One region of the Streptomyces sp. NPDC059166 genome, then DNA from elsewhere that is predicted to be linked to it. Evidence: riboswitches for the same ligand, from Rfam matches in the RefSeq annotation. Region 1 holds a riboswitch; each other region holds the start of a gene.
The links. A riboswitch is a leader RNA that binds a small molecule or an ion and turns the genes downstream of it on or off. The one in region 1 is predicted to bind cobalamin.
Positions count from the first base shown of each region.

Region 2: it holds a riboswitch for cobalamin, as region 1 does, so the genes downstream of both, ACFXOA_RS21715 (ABC transporter substrate-binding protein) here and ACFXOA_RS14665 (cobalamin biosynthesis protein) in region 1, are expected to answer to the same signal.
Region 3: it holds a riboswitch for cobalamin, as region 1 does, so the genes downstream of both, ACFXOA_RS16470 (ribonucleoside-diphosphate reductase subunit alpha) here and ACFXOA_RS14665 (cobalamin biosynthesis protein) in region 1, are expected to answer to the same signal.
Region 4: it holds a riboswitch for cobalamin, as region 1 does, so the genes downstream of both, ACFXOA_RS27940 (energy-coupling factor ABC transporter permease) here and ACFXOA_RS14665 (cobalamin biosynthesis protein) in region 1, are expected to answer to the same signal.

Region 1 covers NZ_JBHZCI010000016.1:102,260-107,836, forward strand. The annotation lists gene ACFXOA_RS14655 (putative cobaltochelatase) at 1-234, opposite strand, end outside; gene ACFXOA_RS14660 (cobyric acid synthase) at 231-1,799, opposite strand; gene ACFXOA_RS14665 (cobalamin biosynthesis protein) at 1,796-2,740, opposite strand; cobalamin riboswitch at 2,869-2,998, opposite strand; gene ACFXOA_RS14670 (hypothetical protein) at 3,147-3,368, opposite strand; gene ACFXOA_RS14675 (anion permease) at 3,381-4,631, opposite strand; gene ACFXOA_RS14680 (class II aldolase/adducin family protein) at 4,879-5,538, shown strand.
Region 2 covers NZ_JBHZCI010000029.1:9,240-14,816, reverse strand. The annotation lists gene ACFXOA_RS21730 (PRC and DUF2382 domain-containing protein) at 1-354, shown strand, start outside; gene ACFXOA_RS21725 (ABC transporter ATP-binding protein) at 465-1,265, opposite strand; gene ACFXOA_RS21720 (FecCD family ABC transporter permease) at 1,262-2,347, opposite strand; gene ACFXOA_RS21715 (ABC transporter substrate-binding protein) at 2,437-3,468, opposite strand; cobalamin riboswitch at 3,539-3,726, opposite strand; gene ACFXOA_RS21710 (acyl-CoA dehydrogenase) at 3,964-5,577, opposite strand, start outside.
Region 3 covers NZ_JBHZCI010000019.1:34,749-40,325, reverse strand. The annotation lists gene ACFXOA_RS16470 (ribonucleoside-diphosphate reductase subunit alpha) at 1-1,736, opposite strand, end outside; cobalamin riboswitch at 1,870-2,007, opposite strand; gene ACFXOA_RS16465 (GNAT family N-acetyltransferase) at 2,046-2,543, opposite strand; gene mctP (monocarboxylate uptake permease MctP) at 2,656-4,290, opposite strand; gene ACFXOA_RS16455 (DUF3311 domain-containing protein) at 4,287-4,541, opposite strand; gene ACFXOA_RS16450 (GntR family transcriptional regulator) at 4,721-5,485, opposite strand.
Region 4 covers NZ_JBHZCI010000047.1:25,923-31,499, forward strand. The annotation lists gene ACFXOA_RS27930 (polysaccharide lyase 8 family protein) at 1-474, shown strand, start outside; gene ACFXOA_RS27935 (beta-galactosidase family protein) at 628-2,403, shown strand; cobalamin riboswitch at 2,668-2,853, shown strand; gene ACFXOA_RS27940 (energy-coupling factor ABC transporter permease) at 2,882-3,592, shown strand; gene ACFXOA_RS27945 (energy-coupling factor ABC transporter substrate-binding protein) at 3,592-3,960, shown strand; gene cbiQ (cobalt ECF transporter T component CbiQ) at 3,967-4,716, shown strand; gene ACFXOA_RS27955 (energy-coupling factor ABC transporter ATP-binding protein) at 4,713-5,576, shown strand.

The sequences.
Region 1 (5,577 bases):
GGCGTCCGGGCACGCGGGATCGGGCGCCTGCGGGTCGCACGAGAACCGGCACCCGGCCACGACCGTGACCTCCGGCATCAGCGCGGCCAGCGCCCGGACGGCGGTGGACTTGGCTGTCCCCTTCTCACCCCGGACCAGCACCCCGCCGACGGCGGGACTGACGGCGTTCAGCAGGAGTCCCAGCCGCAGATCGTCCTGCCCGACGATCGCGGTGAAGGGATAGGGCGTGCTCACGAAGCCTCCTCGGTGGCGATCACAGATGTACGGTCGCGCCCGGCGGGTCTCCCGGGCGCGGGCGGTGCCCCCGGCGGGATGAACGGCAGCCCGGCGGGGGCACCGTGCTCGATCAGCCGCCACAGCGCGTCGGTGTCCGCGTGCTCCTCGACCAGATCGCCCAGCCTGTCGAGCTGCTGCTCCCGCAGCGCCCCGAAGCTCGTGTCGGGCGCGGGGACGAACCGCCGCCCCGCGGCCCGGGCGACCTCGCCCAGGAACGCCCGCCGGAACGCGTCGCTCTCCAGCGACCCGTGCCAGTGCGTCCCCCAGACCTCGCCCACCCGGCAGCCGTCGAGGAACGGCTCGCCGCCGTCCACCTCGGCGACCCCGTGGTGGATCTCGTACCCCTCCACCGGTTCCCCCAGTGCCGTACCGGCCGGGCGCGCCAGGACCTTCTCGCGGCCGAAGCGGACCCGCACCGGAAGCAGCCCGAGCCCTTCGACCAGACCGGCCCGTGACTCCACGTCGTCCTCGATCCACCGGCCCAGCGCCTGGAACCCGCCGCAGATCCCCAGCACGGGCCGCCCCTCGGCGGCCCGGCGCAGCAGAGCGTCGGCGAGGCCGCGCTCCCGCAGCCACGCCAGCGCCTTCACGGTGCCCCGCGTCCCCGGCACGATCACCAGGTCCGCGTCGACGAGCTCCTCCGCCCGGTCCACGAACCGCACCACCACACCCGGCTCGGCGGCCAGCGCGTCCACATCGGTGAAGTTCGACATCAGCGGCACCGCGCACACGGCGACCCGCAGCACGTCCTCGCCGTGCGGGGGAGCCACCACCGACTCCCGTACGGTTCCGCGCATCGAGACCCGCAGCCCGTCCTCCTCGTCGATGCCGAGCCCGTGCGCGTACGGCAGGACCCCGTACACCGGCCGGCCGGTCAGCCCGAGCAGCATGTCGAGGCCGGGTTCCAGCAGCGAGACGTCACCGCGGAACTTGTTGACGAGGTATCCGGCGATCAGCGCCTGGTCCTCGGGGGCGAGAAGGGCCGTCGTGCCGAAGAACGAGGCGAACACCCCGCCCCGGTCGATGTCCCCGACCACCAGGGCGGGGAAGCCCGCGGCCCTGGCGATGCCCATGTTCACGATGTCCGTGCGCCGCAGATTGATCTCCGCCGGGCTGCCCGCGCCCTCGCAGATCACCGCGTCGTACGTGCTCCGCAGCTGCTCCAGGCAGTCCACGACCGTGCCCAGCAGCGACTCCTGCCGTCCCCCGTGGTATCCGCGGGCACTCATCTCGCCGACCGGCTTCCCCATCAGGACGACCTGGCTGGAGCGGTCGCCGCCCGGCTTCAGCAGCACCGGGTTCATCAGGGCCGTCGGCTCGACGCGGGCGGCCTGTGCCTGCATCGCCTGGGCGCGGCCTATCTCCGCACCCTCCCGGGTGACGAAGGAGTTCAGCGACATGTTCTGCGCCTTGAACGGTGCGACCTTCACCCCCCGGCGCACCAGCCACCGGCAGATGCCGGCCGTGACGACGCTCTTGCCCGCGTCCGACGTGGTCCCGGCGACCAGCAGCCCGCCGCTCATCCCGCTCTCCGTCCCATGGCGATCCGGCCCGCCGCGCACACCGCGAGGGCCAGCACACTCACACGGCGCGACAGCCGCACCGCGCGTTCGATGTCGGTGACGCGCACCTCCCGGCCCGTGTCCCCGCCGAGCACCGGCCGGTGCTCGACCCGCCCGCCGTAGGCGAGGGTCCCGCCGAGGCGTACACCCAGCGCCCCCGCGAACGAGGCCTCCACCGGGCCCGCGTTGGGGCTGGGATGCCTCGGCGCGTCCGAGCGCCAGACCCGTACCGCCTCGCGCGGGCGCCCGCCGGCCGCCACCGCCAGGACGGCGGTCAGCCGGGCGCCCGGCCAGCCGGCGAGATCGTCCAGCCGGGCCGACGCCCAGCCGTAGCGCAGGTAACGGGGCGACCTGTGCCCCACCATCGCGTCCAGGGTGTTCACGGCCCGGAAACCGACGAGTCCGGGCACCCCGCCGATCGCACCCCACACCAGCGCCCCCACCACGGCGTCGGAGGTGTTCTCGGCGACCGACTCCACCACGGCGCGGGCGATCCCCGGACCGTCGAGCGCCTGCGGATCACGGCCGCACAGATGGGGCAGCCGCTCCCGGGCGGCCTCGATGTCACCCGCGGCCAGCGCGCCGCCGACGGCACGGGCCTCACGGGCCAGCGAGGTACCCCCGACGACGGACCAGGTCGCGGCCGCGGTCAGCGCGACGGCCAGGACGGGGCGGTCGCGCACGGCACGGGCCGCCAGCGCGGCCGTGCCCGCGGCGCCGCCCGCGCAGACGAGCGTGTGCAGGGCGCCCCAGCCGCGGTGGTCACGCCACAGCAGGCTCTCGGCGCGCGCCGCGGCGCGCCCGAAACCGGCGACCGGGTGTCCCCGCCGGGGGTCCCCCAGCAGCAGGTCGCCGATCAGACCGGCGGCGGCGCCGTACGCGAAGACGCGGTCGGCTCTCACCGCTCAGCCCGCGCTCGTGCCTCGGAGGGGCCGGGGGACAGGTGGTACGGCGACCGACGCAGGGCAGCCAGGCATGGCGTATGTCCTCACTCAGGGTCCGCGCCCTGGTTCGACGTGACCGGCGACGAGAGTCTCCTGGCTCCCGGATCCGCAGTTCCTCCGGCCTTCCAGTCCGCGTGTGCGGGCCGTGACTTCCGTGTGGAGGCTGCTCCCCGGTGACAGTGGCGGGACCGCGCCGGATTCGCACCGGCTTCCTCTCCTGTCGCCGTGAATGGCTCCGGCAGTCCACCACGCGCCGCGAATACCCGTCAACCTGCCATTGACCTGCGAGGGTTCGGTGTGCGCGGACGCACACCGGGCCGGGACCCCCGAAGTGTGTCCCGGCCCGGTGCGTCGGGTGAGGCCGTCAGGCCACGATCAGATGGATCCCGTAGGCGACCGCCCCCGCGCACAGCGCGAAGCAGGCGTACGCGCCGGTGCGTGCGAGGACGCCGCCACCACCGCCCTGTGCCGACGGGACCAGCTTGGCGAGGCCGGTGATGCCGAGAGTGAAGAGGCCGACCAGCGCCACGGTGACCACGAGGCTGACGCCGAAGACGGAGGCGAGTGCCGCCCAGTCGATGTTCATGCGGTTCCGTCCTTACACCGTGGCCGGCCGGGCCGGGTCGGCCTGGGTCTCCGGAGCGGGAATGGTGGTCTTGAGTTCCGAGGGGGCCACACCGACGGGCGGCGGGGTGACGGCCGCGATGGCGGTCGTGATCACGCCCGCCGGCTCCGCCTCGGTCGCGTTGACGTTGGTGTGGTCGACAGGCTTGCGGCGCGACAGCATCCAGATGGCACCGGAACCCGCGACGAGCAGCACGGCGACCACCGCGACGCCCCAGGCCCCCTGCTTGGTCAGGAACTCGGCGCCGGCGCCGACCAGGCCCGCCGCAGGCAGCGTCAGACCCCAGGCGACGAACATCCGGGTGGCGGTGGACCAGCGGACCACGCCCCCCTTGCGTCCGAGACCGGCGCCCATCACGGCGCCGGAGCAGGACTGCGTGGTGGACAGCGAGAAGCCGAGGTGCGAGGAGGCCAGGATGACCGTCGCCGCGCTCGTCTGGGCCGCGAAGCCCTGCGGGGGACGGAGATCGGTGAGGCCGCTGCCCATGGTGCGGATGATGCGCCAGCCGCCGAGGTAGGTGCCCAGCGCGATCGCGACACCGGCGGAGGCGATGACCCAGACCGGCGGGTTGGAGCCGGGGGAGAGGACACCCCCGGTGACCAGGGCCAGGGTGATGATGCCCATCGTCTTCTGCGCGTCGTTGGTGCCGTGCGCGAGCGAGACGAGACCGGCGGAGGCGATCTGGCCGGCCCGGTAGCCCTTGGCGGTCGACTTCAGCTGTGCCTCGTCGGTGATCTTCCGGTTGAGGCGGTACGTCAGCTTCGTCGCCAGCAGGGCGGCGAGACCCGCGACCACGGGAGCGGCGATCGCCGGCAGCAGGACCTTCGTCACGACCGTGCCGCCGTTGATCGAGGACCAGCCGGCCGACATGACCGCCGCGCCGATGAGGCCGCCGAAGAGGGCGTGGGAGGAACTCGAGGGCAGGCCGACCAGCCAGGTCAGCAGATTCCACAGGATCGCCCCGACGAGCGCGGCGAAGATGACCTCGGTTCTGAGGCCGTCCTCGTTGATGATCCCGCCGGAGATCGTCTTGGCGACCTCCACCGACAGGAACGCGCCGACGAGGTTGAGCACGGCGGACATGGCGACCGCCGTCTTGGGCTTGAGGGCACCGGTGGAGATGGTGGTGGCCATCGCGTTGGCGGTGTCGTGGAAACCGTTCGTGAAATCGAACACGAGAGCTGTCACGATCACGATCGCGAGCAGCAGCGTGATGTGTTCCATTTACCCAGGCAATCGTTCGACGTCATTGGCACGTGGAACGTAGGCAACCTTGGTGAACGGAAGATGAACTGGGCAGGGCGGCAGGGTGACCCCAAACGTGTGCGTCGGTTCCGCTTGTGTCCGCAACCGGTGCTCCGCATGCCTCGCGGCCGGTGGGGGGCCTGGCCCCGGCCCGGGTGCGCCGCGCCCGCTCCTGCCCGAAATGCCCCACTGAGGAGACTTCGGTCACCCGCCCTAGGATCGCCGTATGGGTGAAGCGGAACGCAGGGCGATCGAAGAGGCGTGGAACGGTGTCGTCGCGACGGCCCGGAGGACGACGGCCGAGGGCCTCGTCGTCGGCACCTCCGGCAACGTGTCGGCGCGGGTGGGCCCGATCGTGCTGGTCACCCCCAGCGGGGTCCCCTACGACCGGCTGGGCCCGGAGGACGCCGTCGGAGTCGACCTCGAAGGCCGCCAGGTCCTGGGCGGCCTCGTACCCACCAGCGAACTCCCGCTCCACCTCGCCGTCTACCGCGGCACCGACGCAGCCGCCGTCGTCCACACCCACGCCGTGCACGCCACGGCCGTCTCCACCCTCGTCCCCGAGGTGCCGCTGATCCACTACGCCGCCGCCCTGCTCGGCGGCCCCGTACGCACCGCCGGCTACGCCCGCTACGGAACCCCCGAACTGGCTGAGAACGTGCTCCTCGCGCTCCGCGGCCGCACCGGCTGCCTGCTGCGCAACCACGGAACCGTCACCTACGGCGCCACCCTCGACGAGGCCTACGACCGCACCGCCCAGCTGGAGTGGATGTGCAGGCTCTGGCTCACCGCGAGCTCCGTACCCGGCCACCGCCCCAGCCTCCTCACCGAGACCCAGCTCGACGAGGTGACCCGGGCCCTGGAGGGATACGGGCAGCCGGGCTGAGCCCGTACGGCCCCCGCCCACTGGCCGGTGCCCTCCCGG
Region 2 (5,577 bases), on a different contig from region 1:
GGCACGGCACGCCTGCACAAGTACGTCGTGACGGAGAACGTCACGCGCACGGTGCCGGTGTCGCACGAGGAGGTGCGCGTGGTGCGCGAGCCTCTGCAGCCGGGCGAGAAGGGAGCAGCCACCAAGGGCCAGCTCGGTGAGCAGGACGTCGAAGTCACCCTGCACGCCGAACGAGCCACCGTCCGCAAGGAGGCCGTCCCGGTGGAACGGGTCCGTCTCGAAACCAGCAAGGTCACCGAGCAGAAGGAAGTCTCCGCCGAACTCCGCAAGGAGAAGATCGACTACGCGGACGGCAAGGAAACGGGCAGCGACAAGGACATGGGCGGCGAGTTCGGCCAGGGACGTCGTCGCTGACCCCCTCGGACAGCGGCGGAAGGCCGCGTGACAGAAGCGAGGGGCGGACCCGGTCGTTCACGGGCCCGCCCTCTCGTCCGTCCGGCGCCGCCGGGGCACCGGCCCCGCGGTCAGCCCGGCAGGAACCGTACGGACGGCCGGCCGTCGGGCCCGTCCGGCGTCACCACCGCGCGCACCCGGTAGACCTCGGCGATGAGCTCCTCGGTGATGACCTCCGAGGGCGTGCCGCCGGCCACCACCCGCCCTTCCTTGAGCACGGTGATCCGGTCGCAGAACATCGCGGCCAGGTTGAGGTCGTGCAGCGCCACCACCGCGGTGACGGGCAGGGCGGCGACGAGGGACAGCAGCTCCAGCTGGTGCTGGATGTCCAGGTGGTTCGTGGGTTCGTCCAGCAGGAGTTCGCAGGGCCGTTGGGCCAGAGCCCGCGCGATGTGGACGCGCTGACGCTCGCCGCCCGAGAGGGTGCGCCAGGACCGGGCGGCGTGATCGGTGAGCGCGGTGCGTTCCAGCGCCTCGCGCACCGCCGTCTCGTCCTCGGGACCGGGCGCGCTCCAGACGCGCCGGTGGGGGATCCGGCCGAGCCTCACGACGTCCCGCACCGTCAGGTCCACCTGGGTGTCCGCCTGCTGCTCCACCACGGCCACGCGGCGGGCGACGTCGCGGCGGCCCGTCTCGGCGAGCGTCCGGCCGTCCAGGCTGACCGTCCCCGCACCGGGGGCGAGCACACCGGCCATCACGCGCAGCAGCGTGGTCTTGCCGGAGCCGTTCGGGCCCAGGAGCCCGAGCGTGGTGCCGGGGGCCGGCGCCACGCTGACCCCGTCCAGCAGGAGTCTCCCTCCGGCCTCCCGGCTGACGCTCACGGCACGCAGCCCGTCGCCCGGGCCGCCCGCCCCGGGCGGCGGCGCCTTCATACGCCCCTCCGTGTGCGGTGGAGGATCAGGACGAAGACCGGCACGCCGACGAGCGAGGTGACCACACCGACCGGCACCTCCTGCGGTACGAGGACGGTCCTGGCCAGGGTGTCGGCCCAGACCATGAACACGGCCCCGGAGAGAGCGGTCACCGGCAGCAGCCTGCGGTGCCCGGCACCTGCCAGCGCCCGGGCCGCGTGCGGCAGCACCAGGCCGACGAATCCGATGGCACCGGCGGAGCTGACCAGGGCGGCCGTCAGGAGCGCCGTGGTGCAGAGCAGCACGGTCCTGGTGCGCCCGACCCGCACGCCGAGGGCCGCCGCCGCGTCCTGGCCGAACGCGAAGGCGTCGAGCGTGCGGGCGTGACCGAGACAGACCGCCAGCGCCACCGCCAGCACGGCGGCGCAGATCCTCACGTCGCTCCAGCCCGCGCCGCTCAGGGAGCCGAGCAGCCAGAAGAGCACGCCCCGTGTCTGCTCGGCGTCGGCGGCCGTCATCACGACGAACGAGGTGAGTGCGGAGAAGAGCTGCATGACCGCGACCCCGGAGAGGACGACCCGGTCGGTGGATCCTCCGAGCGTGTGGCTGAGCATCAGGACGAGCGCGAACGCGCCCAGCGCGCCGGCGAAGGCGCCGCCCGGGACGGAGACCGCTCCCCCGCCTGCGCCGAGGACCACCACCACGACGGCCCCGGTCGAGGCTCCCGAGGAGACACCGAGGACGAAGGGGTCGGCGAGCGGGTTGCGCAGCAGGGACTGCATCACCGCGCCGCACACCGCGAGTCCCGCTCCGCACACCGCGGCCAGCAGGGTCCTGGGCATGCGGAGGTTCCATACGATGCCGTCCCGGATCGGGGTCAGTCGTGCGTCGCCGATGCCGAGGTGCGAGGACACCACCGACCAGACGTCCGGGACGGAGATCCGGGCGGGGCCGATGGTGACGGCGACCGCGACGGACAGGACGAGGACGACCGGTCCGGTCGCCCACAGCAGGCCCCGGCGCACCGGGGACGTCGGCGTGTCGGCGGCTGCGCCGGTCGTCCCGTACCCGGGCGGCGCCCCGGTGCGCCTGCCGTGGACCACCCGGCGCACGGGCCCCGCCGGGCCCTCGACCGGACGCGTGCGCACCGGGCGGTCCGGCGCCTGCCCGTCCGGAACGTGTCCGTTCCCGGTCACCTGGCGAGCCCGAACGACCGCAGTCCGGCCGCGACGCGCTCGACACCCTCCACGGTCCGGATCGTCGGGTTCATCGCCTGGCCGCTCAGCAGGACGTACCTCTTGTGGCGGACGGCGTCCATGGTGCGGGTCACGGGATCGTTCTCGAGGAACTCGATCTTCTTCGCGGCGCTCTCGGCGGTCTGCGACCGCCGTGTCAGATCGCCGATCACCAGGACGTCGGGGTTGCGGTCCGCGACCGTCTCCCAGCTGACCTGCGGCCATTCCTCGTGCGTGTCGTGGAGGACGTTCCTCGCGCCGAGTTCCCCGGTGATCACGCCGGGTGCCCCGCAGCATCCGGCCATGTAGGGAGCCTCGGCGTTCGCGAACCAGTAGAGGAGGGTGGTGTCCGACGCCTTGATGCCCGCGGTCGCCTTCGCGATCCGGGCCCGCAGATCCGCCACCAGCTTCTCCCCGCGCTCGGGCACCCCGAACACGGCTGCCAGGTCCCGCACTTCGCCGTAGACCGCGTCCATCGTCAGTGGCTCGGTCCGGGCGCCGTCCCCGCCTCCGCTGTTGTCCTTGCCCGAGCAGTCGGCCGGTGACAGGTACGACGGCACGCCCAGCTCGTCGAACTGTGCGCGGGAGGCCACACCGCCCTTGCCCAGCGTGGACTCGAAGGAAGCGGTGACGAAGTCGGGTTCCTCGTCCAGGACCCGTTCGTAGGAGGGCCGGTTCTCGGCGATCCGGTCCACCGCGGCCTCGTCCTTCTCCAGGCCCTTCATCACCGGATCCGTCCAGGTCGCGGTTCCGGCGATCCGGTCGGCGAGTCCCAGGGACAGCAGGATCTCGGTCGATCCCTGGTCGAGGGAGACCGCGCGGCGTGGCGGCTGGTCGACGGTCACCGTGCGGCCGCAGTTCTCCAGGGTGACGGGGAAGCCCGCGGCGGAGGGCGTGCGCGCGGCACCGTCCGACGCCCCGCCTCCCCCGCCACACGCGGCCAGCAGGGCAAGTCCGGTGATGAGCACGGATGTTCGGCGTACGGTCATGGCTATGTGCGGCACAGGGTCCCTCTGCGTCCGGGGCTCATGCGCGGAGCCCGCTACGGCGTACGCTCCCGGTGAGGAAGCGGGTGCCAGCAGGTCTTCGGACTCGGGGTCGTCCGGACGGAGCGCCTTCCCATTGCACCCGAGAGTGCCCCAGTGGCCTTGGCTCCGCCCGTCCCCCTCACCGCTGCGCGTCAGCTCCGGATTCACACCGGATTCCCTGACTCCCGACGGAGTGTGACTGGCTTCTGCAAGCTATCACGCACCTTGGCACCCGGAATCCAGCCGGTGGGCGGGTGCGCCGGGGCCCCGGGACACCGCACCGGCCCACCTCTCCTCAGCGCGGGAGACGAACCGATTCGCCGTGGCCGCGACCCGGGCGACCACCGCGACGGGCCAGCAGGGACACCGTGCCCCAGTAGGCCAGGAGGACCACGCGCAGCCCGAGGATCTCCAGCCTCTCCCCCGCACACGCCGTCAGTCCGGCGCGCCGGGGGTTCAACGGGCGCTCCCACGCGGCTCGTTCCAGGGTGCCGACGGATCGTCGTAGGCGTCCGCGTAGCCGGGCCCGGCGATCGGCCAGTCGGCGAGCAGTTCCCCGGGCAGAGCAAAGGAGGCCGCCAGTTCGGGGGCGTGGGCGGCTACCGCCGCGATCAGTTCCTCGGCTTCCCCCGGCAACTCGTCCACCTGCCCGGCCGTCAGGAAACCGGCGGCCAGGAGATCGCCGCTGTTGCGGGACACCCACTCGATCGCGAACAGCCGCTCCAGCTCACCGAGCCGGTCCCTGGCGAATCCGTGGGGCAGCGCGGCACGAGCCTCGTCACAGGCCCGGAACGCCTGGTGGTAGGCGTACGCCTCCACACCGCGCACAGCCGCGCCCGAGGCGGCGTTCCACTGCCCCAGGGGGTCGGAGCCGGACGCCCCGAGCGCGCGTTCGCCGGCGCGGGCGAACCAGATGTGCTGGAGGGCCGCGAGCAGTCCGTCCAGGAATGCGGGCTCGGCGAGGGCGCCCGGCCGGGCGGGGACCGGATCGCGGGGGCCGCCCGGCTCCGGGGCCAGGAGCATGTCGGCGGCGGCCTTCGCGTACAGGGCGATGTTGTCGCCCTCCGCGGTGATGGCTCCCTCCACCCCGGTGACGAGTTCGGTCATGCCGTTGTTCTCCAGCAGCGCCTGCGCCCCGCAGCGTTCGCGGCTCTCGACGATGACCTCGCGCGCCCGCCAGGTGATCCACGCCTTCGCCACGTCGACGAGCCGCCCCGCCTCCGTCCGGCCGTCCTCGTCCGTACAGGAGTCCCAGCGCTCCATCGCCGTCCGGGAGAGCAGGGTCATGGCGAAGACCGTGGCCATGGCCGACGCGAGCGGACCGTGGTGGGTACGGTGCGTGTTCACCGGAACCGGGGGCATGCCACGGCTGCCGGAGATCATCCGGTGGCCGCCGTACCGTACGGCGACGGCCAGTGCGGCCCGGGCCGAGCCCGCCGCGCAGGCGCTCATGGCGATCCGCCCCGGTGTGACCCGGCCGATCGAGGCGAGGAAGCGCCGCCTCCGGTCGCCCGGACCGGTACGGAAGTCCCCCTGTCCCGCTGCCTCCTCACCGGACTCCAGGAGGGCGTCGCGGGGCACGAACAGCCGGTCGAACGAGGTCAGGCAGTGGTCCACGGGACTGCCCATACGGGCAGGCAGCCGCCGTACCCGGACCCCGGGGAGCGCCTGTACCCCGTCGTTGAGCGGCACCAGGAAGAGGCGTACCCCGTGATCCGCTCCGTCGGCGACCAGCCGCGCGGCGACCAGCCCGGACTTGGCGCCGCCCGCAGGACTGGTGTTGGGCATGAACTTCTGCGCACCCGCGTTCGGCGTGTGCAGGACGAATCCGTCCCGTTCACGGTCGTACGTCGCCGTCGTCTCCATCGCGGCGGCGTTGTTGCCGTGCGCCACCTCGGTACAGAGGTAGGTGCCGATATGACGCATCGACAGGTAGTCCGACAGATCGCGGCGGCCGACCGGGTCGTGGTCGAGGAGGCTGCCGAGGAAGAGGTTGTAGTGGATCCCGGCGACGGTCGCCAGCGCTGGATCGACCGGGCCGAGCCAGGCGTGCAGAGCGGCGAGCGCCCG
Region 3 (5,577 bases), on a different contig from region 1:
GGGTGCAGCACACCGCGGGCGGCCCGCGTCTCCGACCAGGCGGGCAGCGGGCCGGACCTCTCGGCGAGGTCGCAGGACGCCTCGTAGGCGGCGAGCATGATCCGCTCGGAGATCTTCGTGGAGAGCGCCCGGGCCTCCGGGGAGTCGAAGGGCAGCCGCAGCTGGAAGAAGACGTCCTGGAGCCCCATCGCGCCCAGACCCACCGGCCTCCAGCGGGCGTTGGAGCGGCCCGCCTGCTCGGTCGGGTAGAAGTTGATGTCCACGACCCGGTCGAGGAAGGTCACCGCGGTGCGGACGGTGGCGTCCAGCCGCTCCCAGTCGACGGAGCCGTCGGCGACGAAGGCGCCCAGGTTGACCGAACCCAGGTTGCAGACCGCGGTCTCGCCGTCGTCGGTGACCTCGAGGATCTCGGTGCACAGGTTCGAGGAGTGCACGACCCGGCCGGGCTCGGCCGTCTGGTTCGCGGTCCGGTTGGAGGCGTCCTTGAACGTCATCCAGCCCTGGCCGGTCTGCGCGAGGGTCCGCATCATCCGGCCGTACAGCTCGCGCGCCGGCAGAGTCCTGCGGGCCAGGCCCTTCGCCTCCGCGGCGCGGTAGGCCGCGTCGAACTCCTCGCCCCACAGGTCGACCAGCTCGGGGACGTCGGCCGGGGAGAACAGCGACCACGTCCCGTCCGCGTCGACCCGGCGCATGAACTCGTCCGGGATCCAGTGCGCCAGGTTCAGGTTGTGCGTACGGCGCTGATCCTCACCCGTGTTGTCGCGGAGCTCCAGGAACTCCTCGATGTCCGCGTGCCAGGTCTCCAGGTAGACCGCCGCGGCGCCCTTGCGGCGACCGCCCTGGTTCACCGCCGCCACCGAGGCGTCCAGCGTCTTCAGGAACGGGACGATCCCGTTGGAGTGCCCGTTGGTGCCCCGGATCAGCGAACCCCGTGCCCGGATGCGGGAGTACGACAGGCCGATGCCGCCCGCGTGCTTGGAGAGCCGTGCCACCTGGTGGTAGCGGTCGTAGATGGAGTCCAGCTCGTCCTTGGGCGAGTCCAGGAGATAGCAGGACGACATCTGCGGGTGGCGGGTGCCGGAGTTGAAGAGCGTGGGGGAGGAGGGCAGGTAGTCGAGCCGGTTCATCAGGCCGTACAGCGCGGCCACCTCGCCCAGGGCGCGCTCGGAGTCGTCCTCGGCGAGCCCGGCGGCCACCCGCAGCATGAAGTGCTGCGGGGTCTCGACGACCTCCCGGGTGATCGGGTGGCGCAGCAGGTACCGGCTGTACAGCGTCCGCAGCCCGAAGTAGCCGAAGCGGTCGTCGGCGCCGTCGGCGAGCGCCCCGTCCACGAGGGCGTCGAGGGCGTCGGCGTGCAGCGAGACGAACCCGGCCGTGCGGTCCGCGATCAGGCCCTCACGGTGGCCGACGGCGACCGAGGCCGAGAAGGAGTCCGCGCCCTGGCCGGCCGCCTCGTCCGTGATGGCCAGGGTCAGGAGCCGTGCCGCCAGCCGGGAGTAGGCAGGGTCCTCCGAGATCAGACCGGCGGCGGCCTCGGTCGCCAGCCCGCGCAGCTCCGCCTCGTCCGCCCGGGCGCTCCGGCCGCGCAGCGCGGCGGCGGCGACCCGTCCGGGGTCGGTGTCGGGCAGGTCGGCGGTGAGGGCGGTCAGGGTCCGCAGGAGAGCGGTCCCGGGCGCGTCGGTCGTGAGGCCTTCGGATTCCGCTGCTGAAACCGGATCGGCTGGCGCGATGGTCACTGGGGCTTTCCCTCGCTCGGCTCGGGGCCTGCGGGAGCGGGGCAGCCGGGCACGGCGAGGCCCGGAGGGCAGCGCGGCGCGCGGCGTCCACCGGCCTTCCGCGAGGCCCGGACGTCTCGGCGCCCGGTTCGGTCGAGCCGGGCGCGCTGTCGACAGGTCCTCGGACTTCACGGGTGTGCGCAGGCACACCGGTCACACCGTTGCGGGACAGTTCCGGACTCACACCGGATTCCCCTGCGACGACAGCGAGGTCGAGCATACATGTGGGGGCTGCCGGTTGGAGCGGCCCCCACATGTTGTGTCGTGCGATCAGAGATCGAGCCGGTACGTGAGGAGTGGGCGGCCCGGAAGCGGGTTCCAGTCCCGGTCGGGAGTCCGTACGAAACCGAGGCGGCCGTAGAGGCGATGGGCCCCGAGCATGGCCGGATGCGTCGACAGGACGATCCTCGACAGCCCGGCGGTACGTGCCCGTTCGACGCACGCCCGTACGAGCGCCTCGCCGGTGCCCCGCCCGCGGGCCCGGGCGGCCACGGCCAGCATCCGGAACTCGGCCTCGCCGGGCCGGGCGATGTCCGCCCACGGGCTGCCGGGCGGGACGTAGGTGACGCCTCCCAGCAGCCGCCCGCGGGCATCGGACGCGACGAGCACCTCGGCCTCGGCGGCCCGCCGGCCGATCGCCCGGAGCTGCTCCAGGTAGGGGTCCTCGTCACCGAAGTCCAGAAGTGCGTCGCCGAGATAGGCCTGGGCCGTGATCTCGCCCAGCTCCTCGTACTGAGAGGGCCCGACCGGCCCGATCGACACGTCCATGGGAGCAGTCTCGCGCGTCATGGCGGATCTGCGCCCGGGTTCGCGGGGCGGGCCGCACATGAGGCGGCCCCGGCGGGAACTCGCTCCCGCCGGGGCCGCCTCGGGGCCGGGGTCAGTGACCGCCGGGGGCGCCCGCCGTGGCCGGCGGGAGCTCCGCCTTGACGCCGGGGTCGCCGATGTCCGCCGTGTAGTCGGACGGCGAGGTCTCGTCCACACCGGCCGGGGCCTTCATCGCGTTGAGCACGAAGGTCAGCACGACCACCACGACGACGTTCAGCACGAACGCGGTGAGACCGATGTAGCCGATCTCGCCGATGCCGGGTATCTCCTTCGAGGAACCGCCGAAGTGCTTCTGCGTCGGGCTGGCGACCCCGTACGCGGCCGCCGTGCCGTAGATCATGCCGACCGCCCAGCCGGCGATCAGGGCCCAGCGGTGGAACCAGCGGGTGAACAGGCCGCCCACCAGGGCCGGCATGGTCTGGAGGATCCAGATCCCGCCGAGCAGCTGGAAGTTGATCGCCACCGTCTTGTCCATGGTGAGGACGAAGACGAGCGCACCCACCTTGACCAGGAGCGAGACCAGCTTGGAGATCTTGGTCTCCTGCTCGGGCGTCGCGTCCGGCTTGAGGAAGTCCTTGTAGATGTTGCGGGTGAAGAGGTTCGCCGCGGCGATCGACATGATCGCGGCCGGGACCAGCGCGCCGATCCCGATCGCGGCGAACGCCACGCCCGCGAACCAGTCCGGGAACATGTTCTCGAAGAGCTGCGGAATCGCGAGCTGGCCGTTGTCCACCTTGATCCCGGCGGCGATCGCCATGAAACCGAGCAGCGCCAGCAGACCCAGCATCAGCGAGTACAGCGGCAGGATGGTGGTGTTGCGCCGGATCACCTCACGGCTGCGGCTGGAGAGCGTCGCCGTGATCGAGTGCGGGTACATGAAGAGCGCCAGCGCCGAGCCCAGCGCCAGGGTGGCGTAGCCCCACTGGCCCATCTCCCCGGGCACCAGTCCGGCGACGGGCTTGCCCGCGGCCTCGTTCTTCGCCGAGAACGCCTCGCCGGCCTTGGCGAAGATGTCGTCGAAGCCACCGAGCTTGATCGGGATGTAGATGATCGCCACCGCGATGACCAGGTAGATCAGGCCGTCCTTGACGAACGCGATGAGCGCGGGCGCGCGCAGCCCCGACGAGTACGTGTACGCGGCGAGTACGGCGAACGCGATCAGCAGCGGCAGGTCCTTGACGAACCAGTGCGTGGTCTCGCCACCGCCGACGCCCATCACGTCCAGTACGGCCTGGATGCCGACCAGCTGGAGCGCGATGTACGGCATCGTGGCGAGGATCCCGGTCAGCGCCACCGCCAGCGAGAGCCCCTTGGACCCGAAGCGGCCGCGGACGAAGTCCGAGGTGGTGACGTAGCCGTGCTTGTGCGAGACGGACCACAGGCGCGGCAGGAAGGTGAAGATGAGGGGGTAGACCAGGATGGTGTACGGGACGGCGAAGAAGCCGGACGCCCCCGCAGCGTAGATCGCCGCGGGTACCGCGACGAAGGTGTACGCCGTGTAGAGGTCACCGCCGAGCAGGAACCAGGTGACCCAGGTGCCGAACGACCTTCCGCCCAGGCCCCATTCGTCGAGGCTGGCCTCGTTCTCGGCCTTGCGCCAGCGCGCGGCCATGAACCCGATGACCGTGACGGCCAGGAAGAAGAAGATGAAGACGGCGAGCGCGACGCCGTTCACGCCGTCCTTCATGCCGACGCACCCCCCTTGCGGGCGCGCTGGTCACGCTGCCACAGCTTGTACGCGATCATCGTGAGCGAGGTCGACAGGAGGACCCACAGCATCTGGTACCAGTAGAAGAACGGGATGCCGATGAAGGTCGGGTCGACCTTCGCGTACGAGCCGACCCAGAGCATCGCGACGAACGGCGCGAGCAGACAGAGCGCGATCACCACCCTCATGGGTGTCACTACCGGTGGTTTCGCATCGATTTCATCTGGCATGTGGCGACTCCGTCCCCTCGCTGATCACCTGGTGTAATGCGCAGGAAATCTAGGCGAGAGCCCCGGCCACCGTCACCCCCCGTCCGCATTGCGGTCCTGCAACGTTCCGGTGTCGCCCGAAACGACTGATCCCCCCGCGGGAGCAGGGGAATCGGCGACGCGGAAGGGGCCGGAAGAGCTCAGTCGACGGGGCGCTTCAGACGGGCGACGAACTTGTACCGGTCGCCCCGGTACACCGAGCGCACCCACTCCACCGGCTCGCCGTCCCCGTCGATCGAGTGACGGGACAGCATGAGCATCGGCAGACCCACGTCGGTGCCGAGCAGTCCGGCCTCGCGAGGCGTGGCGAGAGAGGTCTCGATGGTCTCCTCCGCCTCCGCCAGCCGCACGTCGTACACCTCGGCGAGAGCGGTGTAGAGGGAGGTGTACTTCACCAGCGAACGGCGCAGCGCGGGAAAGCGCTTGGCCGAGAGATGGGTGGTCTCGATGGCCATCGGCTCACCGCTGGCCAGGCGGAGCCGCTCGATCCGAAGGACCCGGCCGCCGGCCGTGATGTCCAGCAGTCCGGCGAGCGTGTCGTCCGCGGTCACATAGCCGATGTCCAGCAGCTGCGAGGTGGGTTCGAGGCCCTGGGCGCGCATGTCCTCGGTGTACGAGGTGAGTTGCAGGGCCTGGGAGACCTTCGGCTTGGCGACGAAGGTGCCCTTGCCCTGGATGCGTTCCAGCCGGCCCTCGACCACCAGCTCCTGGAGTGCCTGGCGCACCGTGGTGCGCGAGGTGTCGAACTCCGCGGCCAGGGTCCGCTCGGGGGGTACCGGAGTGCCGGGAGGCATGGTGTCCGTCATCTCGAGGAGATGACGCTTGAGCCGGTAGTACTTGGGGACGCGCGCCGTTCGCGCGCCCGCACCCGCCTCGCTCGTACTGCTGGCCCCGTCGGCACCCATGGCACGCCTTCCCGACTGCTGCGCTGCTGCCGTCACCGGCTCCTCCGTCTGTCGCGGCTCACATGGTGGCACGGTCCGGTCACGGCTCGTCG
Region 4 (5,577 bases), on a different contig from region 1:
AGCCGTTACACCACTCTCCTCTTCGACCACGGCACCGATCCGGTGGAGGAGGGCTACGCCTACGTCCTGCTGCCGGGCGCCTCGATCCCCTTCACCGCCCTGCGGGCGGGAGCGCTCGGGCGCTTGCTGACCACGTACACGCGCGGCCCGGACGTGCACGGCGTCAGGGTCCCCGGGCTCGGTGTCACCGCGGCCAACTTCTGGGCTGCGGGCGGCTTCGGGCGGCTGTGGGCGAGCGCCCCGGTCTCGGTGCTGATCAGGGAACGCCGTGACGGCACGGCGGCGGTGTGCGTGAGCGACCCGACAAGGCTGGGGGACGAGGTACGGATCCGCTGGGAACGCCCGGTCCGCTCCGTCGTCTCCAGGCCGGCGTCCGTGACACGGGTCTCCACCGGCCCGGCGCTGGAGCTCGGCCTCGGCGGCCTCTCCGCGACGGCCGGCCGTACCCAGACGACCGTGGTGCGGCTCCTGTAGTGCCGGACATCCTGTCCCCTTGTCGCCTCACGGCCCGCGCCCGGGCCGACGTCCCGCATCCCCGGCACCTGGTGCCGATCCCGCCTGAACCGCACGTCCGCACGTCCGTTCGTCCGACTGACCCTTCACGGGTATGCCCACCGGAGAGCCCTCATGTTCCGTACATCGCCCGAGGGGTTCTCCCTCGACGGCCGTCCGCTGCGCGTCCTGTCCGGCGCGCTGCACTACTTCCGGGTCCTGCCCGAGCAGTGGCCGCACCGGCTGCGGATGCTGCGCGCGCTGGGCCTCAACACCGTGGAGACGTACGTCCCCTGGAATCTCCACGAACCGCGGCCCGGGGAGTACGACTTCGACGGCATCGCCGATCTGGACGGGTTCCTGCGCGCGACACGCGAGGCCGGACTGTACGCCGTCGTCAGGCCGTCGCCCTACATCTGCGCGGAGTGGGAGAACGGCGGACTGCCGTGGTGGCTGCTCTCCGACCCCGCCGTACGGGCGCTGCGGTGCCAGGACCCCGGATATCTGGCCCATGTCGACCGCTGGCTGGACCGGGTCGTCCCGCTCGTGGCGGAACACCAGGTCACCAGGGGCGGGAACGTCCTGATGGCGCAGATCGAGAACGAGTACGGCTCCTACGGCACGGACCGCGGGTACCTGGAGCACCTGGCCGGCGGAATGCGGGCGCGCGGCATCGACGTACCGCTGTTCACCTCCGACGGACCGGACGACTTCTTCCTCACCGGCGGGACGGCTCCCGGACACCTGGCCACGGTGAACTTCGGCAGCCGTGCCGACGAGGCGTTCGCGAGCCTGAAGCGTCTTCGTCCGCTGGACCCGCCCATGTGCATGGAGTTCTGGTGCGGCTGGTTCGACCACTGGGGCACCGGGCACGTCGTACGGGAGCCCGCGGACGCCGCGGCGACACTCGAGGAGATCCTGGAGTCCGGGGCGTCGGTGAACCTCTACATGGCGCACGGCGGGACGAACTTCTCGACGTGGGCGGGGGCCAACTCACGGGATCCGGCCACGGGTGAGGGGTACCTGCCGACGGTGACCTCCTACGACTACGACGCGCCGATCGACGAACGGGGCGGTGTGACGGAGAAGTTCAGCGCGTTCCGTGAGGTACTCGCACGATACGCGGACGGTCCACTGCCCGAACCGGAGTCCCCCGGACCACTGTTGCCACCCGCGTCCCTGGAACTCAAGTCCGCTGTGGCGCTGTTCGACGTCCTGGATGATCTTTCGGGCGATGAGGTGCGCGCCGCCGTGCCGCCTTCCTTCGAGGAACTCGGCATCAGCCACGGGCTGGTGCTCTACTCGTCCGGGATCCCCGGTCCGCGCGGGCCCTACGCGCTCTCGGTCCAGGGGCTCGCCGACCGGGCCCACGTCTTCGTCGACGGCCGGCCCGCGGGCGTGGTGGAGCGCGGCGGCACCGAGTCGGTCGAGGGCGTACGGGTGGACGGCGGACGGGCGCGTGTGGAGCTCCTGGTGGAGTCCATGGGCAGGGTCAACTACGGCGTGGGGCTGGGAGACCGCAAGGGGGTGCGTAACGTCCTGCACACCCAGCAGCTGCTGCACGGCTGGTCCGCGCGCGCGATCGAGCTGGGGCACGGAACCCCCGGAAAGGTGTCCTGGGACACGGCTCCGGAGGATTCGGGTGGTTCCAGGGGTCCGGTGTTCCACCGGGGCTTCCTCGAGGTGGAACAGCCGGGTGACACGTATCTCGCACTGCCCGGCTGGGGCAAGGGGTACGTCTGGGTCAACGGATTCTGCCTGGGCCGCTACTGGCAGGCGCGGGGGCCTCAGCGGACGCTCTACGTCCCGTGGCCGCTGCTGCGCGCGGGGCGCAACGAGTTCGTGGTGCTCGAACTCGACGGACGGGAGCGTCCGGTCGTCGAACTGCGTGAGAGTCCGGACCTGGGCTGAGCGCTCTCACGGCGCACCGTGCGGCCGCCGCCCGGGTGAGCGTCCGGCGCCCGCCCCCGCCCTCGCACCGGCACACTCCGCCGGCGCCGGCGGAGTGTGCGGGTCCAGCCGGGCGGGCGGGGCCGGCGTGCACCGATCCCCTGCGGGGACGCTCCGGTCCGCACCGCGTGGAAGCTGCGCGGGAGCGCGCCCAGGGGCCCCGTGGGGGTACGTGTTCGCAGGTGCGGGCGGGTGGGCCCGCTTGTCATCGCCCCCTCACTGCCACTACTGTCGCCACGCCTTGGTGAACGGGAAATCCGGTGTGATGCCGGTGCGGCCCTCGCCACTGTGATCGGGAAGTCCGGCTCCGGCCCTCGCGGGCAGCCACTGGGTCCTTGTGACCCGGGAAGGCGGAGATCCGGGCGGTGTCACCCGTAAGCCAGGAGACCGGCCAAGGCACTTCAACCATCCACGAGGTGCTGGAGAGGGTCTCTGAGTCATGCACATAGCCGAGGGTTTCCTGCCTCCGGCGCACGCGATCGCCTGGGGTGTCGCGTCCGCGCCGTTCGTCGTCCACGGAGTACGTTCACTCACCCGTGAGGTCCGGGAGAACCCCGAGAGCACACTGCTCCTCGGGGCCTCCGGAGCCTTCACCTTCGTACTGTCCGCGCTGAAGATCCCGTCGGTGACGGGCAGTTGTTCGCATCCCACCGGTACCGGGCTGGGAGCGATCCTCTTCCGTCCACCGATCATGGTGGTCCTGGGGACCATCACCCTGCTGTTCCAGGCCCTGCTGCTGGCCCATGGGGGGCTGACCACGCTGGGCGCCAACGTCTTCTCCATGGCGATCGCCGGCCCCTGGGCGGGTTACGCCGTCTACAGGCTGCTGCGCCGGCTCGGGGTGTCGCTGATGGTCGCGGTCTTCTTCGCCGCGTTCGTCGCCGACCTCTCCACCTACTGCGTCACCAGCGCGCAGCTCGCCCTGGCCTTCCCGGACCCGGGCACCGGGTTCCTCGGAGCGCTCGGGAAGTTCGGTTCCATCTTCGCCGTCACCCAGATCCCGCTCGCGGTGAGCGAAGGCCTTCTGACCGTGCTGGTCATGCGTCTCCTGGTGCAGTCCAGCAGGGGTGATCTGACCCGGCTCGGCGTGCTCCTCAGCGGCGGGGCCCGCACCAGGACGGACGAGAAGAAGACGGAAGCGGTGGCGTGATGAACCGGAACACGAAGATCAACGGCCTGCTGCTCCTGCTCGTGGCCGCCCTGGCGGTCCTGCCCCTGGCACTGGGCTCGGGGGACGGCAAGGAGGAGCCCTTCTCGGGGGCGGACGCCCAGGCCGAGACGGCGATCACCGAGATCGACCCCGGGTACGAGCCCTGGTTCGCCCCGCTGTACGAGCCTCCGTCCGGGGAGATCGAATCGGCGCTGTTCGCCCTGCAGGCCGCTCTGGGCGCCGGGGTGCTCGCCTACTACTTCGGTGTGCGGCGCGGCCGGCGGCAGGGCGAGCGGCTGGCCCTGGCCCGGCGGGACGGCATCGCCGCGACCGGGCAGCCCGGGGAGTCCGCGACGCGGGAGGCCTGAGCCCCTGTGCTGCCGATCGACGCGGCGGCGCACAGCAGTCGCTGGCGCCGCCGCCATCCCGTCGACAAGGCGGTGCTCGGGCTGGGACTCACGGTGCTGGCGATCTCGCTGCCGCCTTGGCCGGGTGCCGCCCTGGTTCTCGTCACCGCGGTCGCGGCACTGCTGGGGCCGGCGGGGGTGAGCCCCCGTCAGCTGTGGCGCGCGTACCGGATCCCGCTGGGGTTCTGCGTGACCGGTGCGGGGACTCTGCTGGTGCAGGTCGCCGGACCCGGAGGGCTCGTCGCCCTTGCTCCGGGCGGGGCGTTCCGGGCCGCCGAGCTGCTGTTGCGGACGTCCGCCGCTTCCCTGGGAGTCCTTCTCCTCGCGTTCACCACACCGATGTCCGACCTGCTGCCGAGGCTGGTACGGGCGGGTGTGCCCGCTGCGGTGGTGGATGTCGCCCTGGTGACCTACCGCATGAGCTTCCTCCTGCTGGACGCGATGCGCAGGGTCCGTGAGGCGCAGGCCGCGCGGCTCGGTCACACCGCGCGGGCAGCGACCTGGAGATCGCTGGGCGGCCTCGGAGCGACCGCGTTCGTCCGGGCCTTCGACCGGGCCGCTCGTCTCCAGTCGGGACTGGCCGGGCGCGGATACGACGGCACCCTGCGCGTCCTGGTGCCCGAGGCCCGCGTCTCCCTCCGTTTCGTGGCGGCGAGCGCCACCCTTCTCGCGGCGGTCGCCGCCCTGACCCTCTGCCTGGAAAGGCTGCTCCCATGAGTGCTTCCGTGCTGCTTTCGCTGCGGGGGGCGTCGTTCTCCTACGAGGACGGCCCGCCCGTGCTCAGCGGCCTCGACTTCGACGCCCGTGAGGGACGCGCGCTCGCGCTGCTGGGCAGGAACGGCAGCGGCAAGACCACCCTGATGAGGCTGCTCAGCGGCGGGCTGCGCCCGGGCGCGGGAGCTCTGACGGTCGAGGGGCGCCCGGTCACCTACGACCGCAAGGGCCTGACACGGCTGCGGACGACCGTCCAGCTGGTGGTGCAGGACCCGGACGACCAGCTGTTCGCGGCGTCCGTCTTCCAGGACGTCTCGTTCGGTCCGCTGAACCTCGGTCTGACGGACGCCGAGGTGCGGGGCCGGGTGGAGGAGGCGCTGACCGCGCTCGGTATCCGCGCGCTGGCGGACCGGCCGACGCACCTCCTCTCCTACGGGCAGCGGAAACGGGCCGCGATCGCGGGGGCGGTGGCGATGCGGCCGCGTGTGCTGATCCTCGACGAGCCCACCGCGGGGCTGGATCCGGACGGTCAGGAACGACTGCTGGCGACCCTCGGCTCCCTCCGTGCGGGCGGCACGACGGTCATGATGGCCACACACGACGTCGACCTCGCCTTGCGCTGGGCGGACGACGTGGCACTGCTGACCCCGGCAGGGGTCCGCGCCGGGCCGGCACCGGCGATGCTGGCCCGTATCGATCTCCTGCGGGAGGCGGGGCTCAGGCTGCCCTGGGGGGTGGCGACCGCCCAGCTGCTGCGCGAGCGAGGGCTGCTGGAGCCGGGCGAGCCCGGCCCGCGTACACCGGCGGAACTCGCCGAGGGCTATCTCTCCGCCGCGGTGCCCCTCCCCGACGCGGGGAAATGAC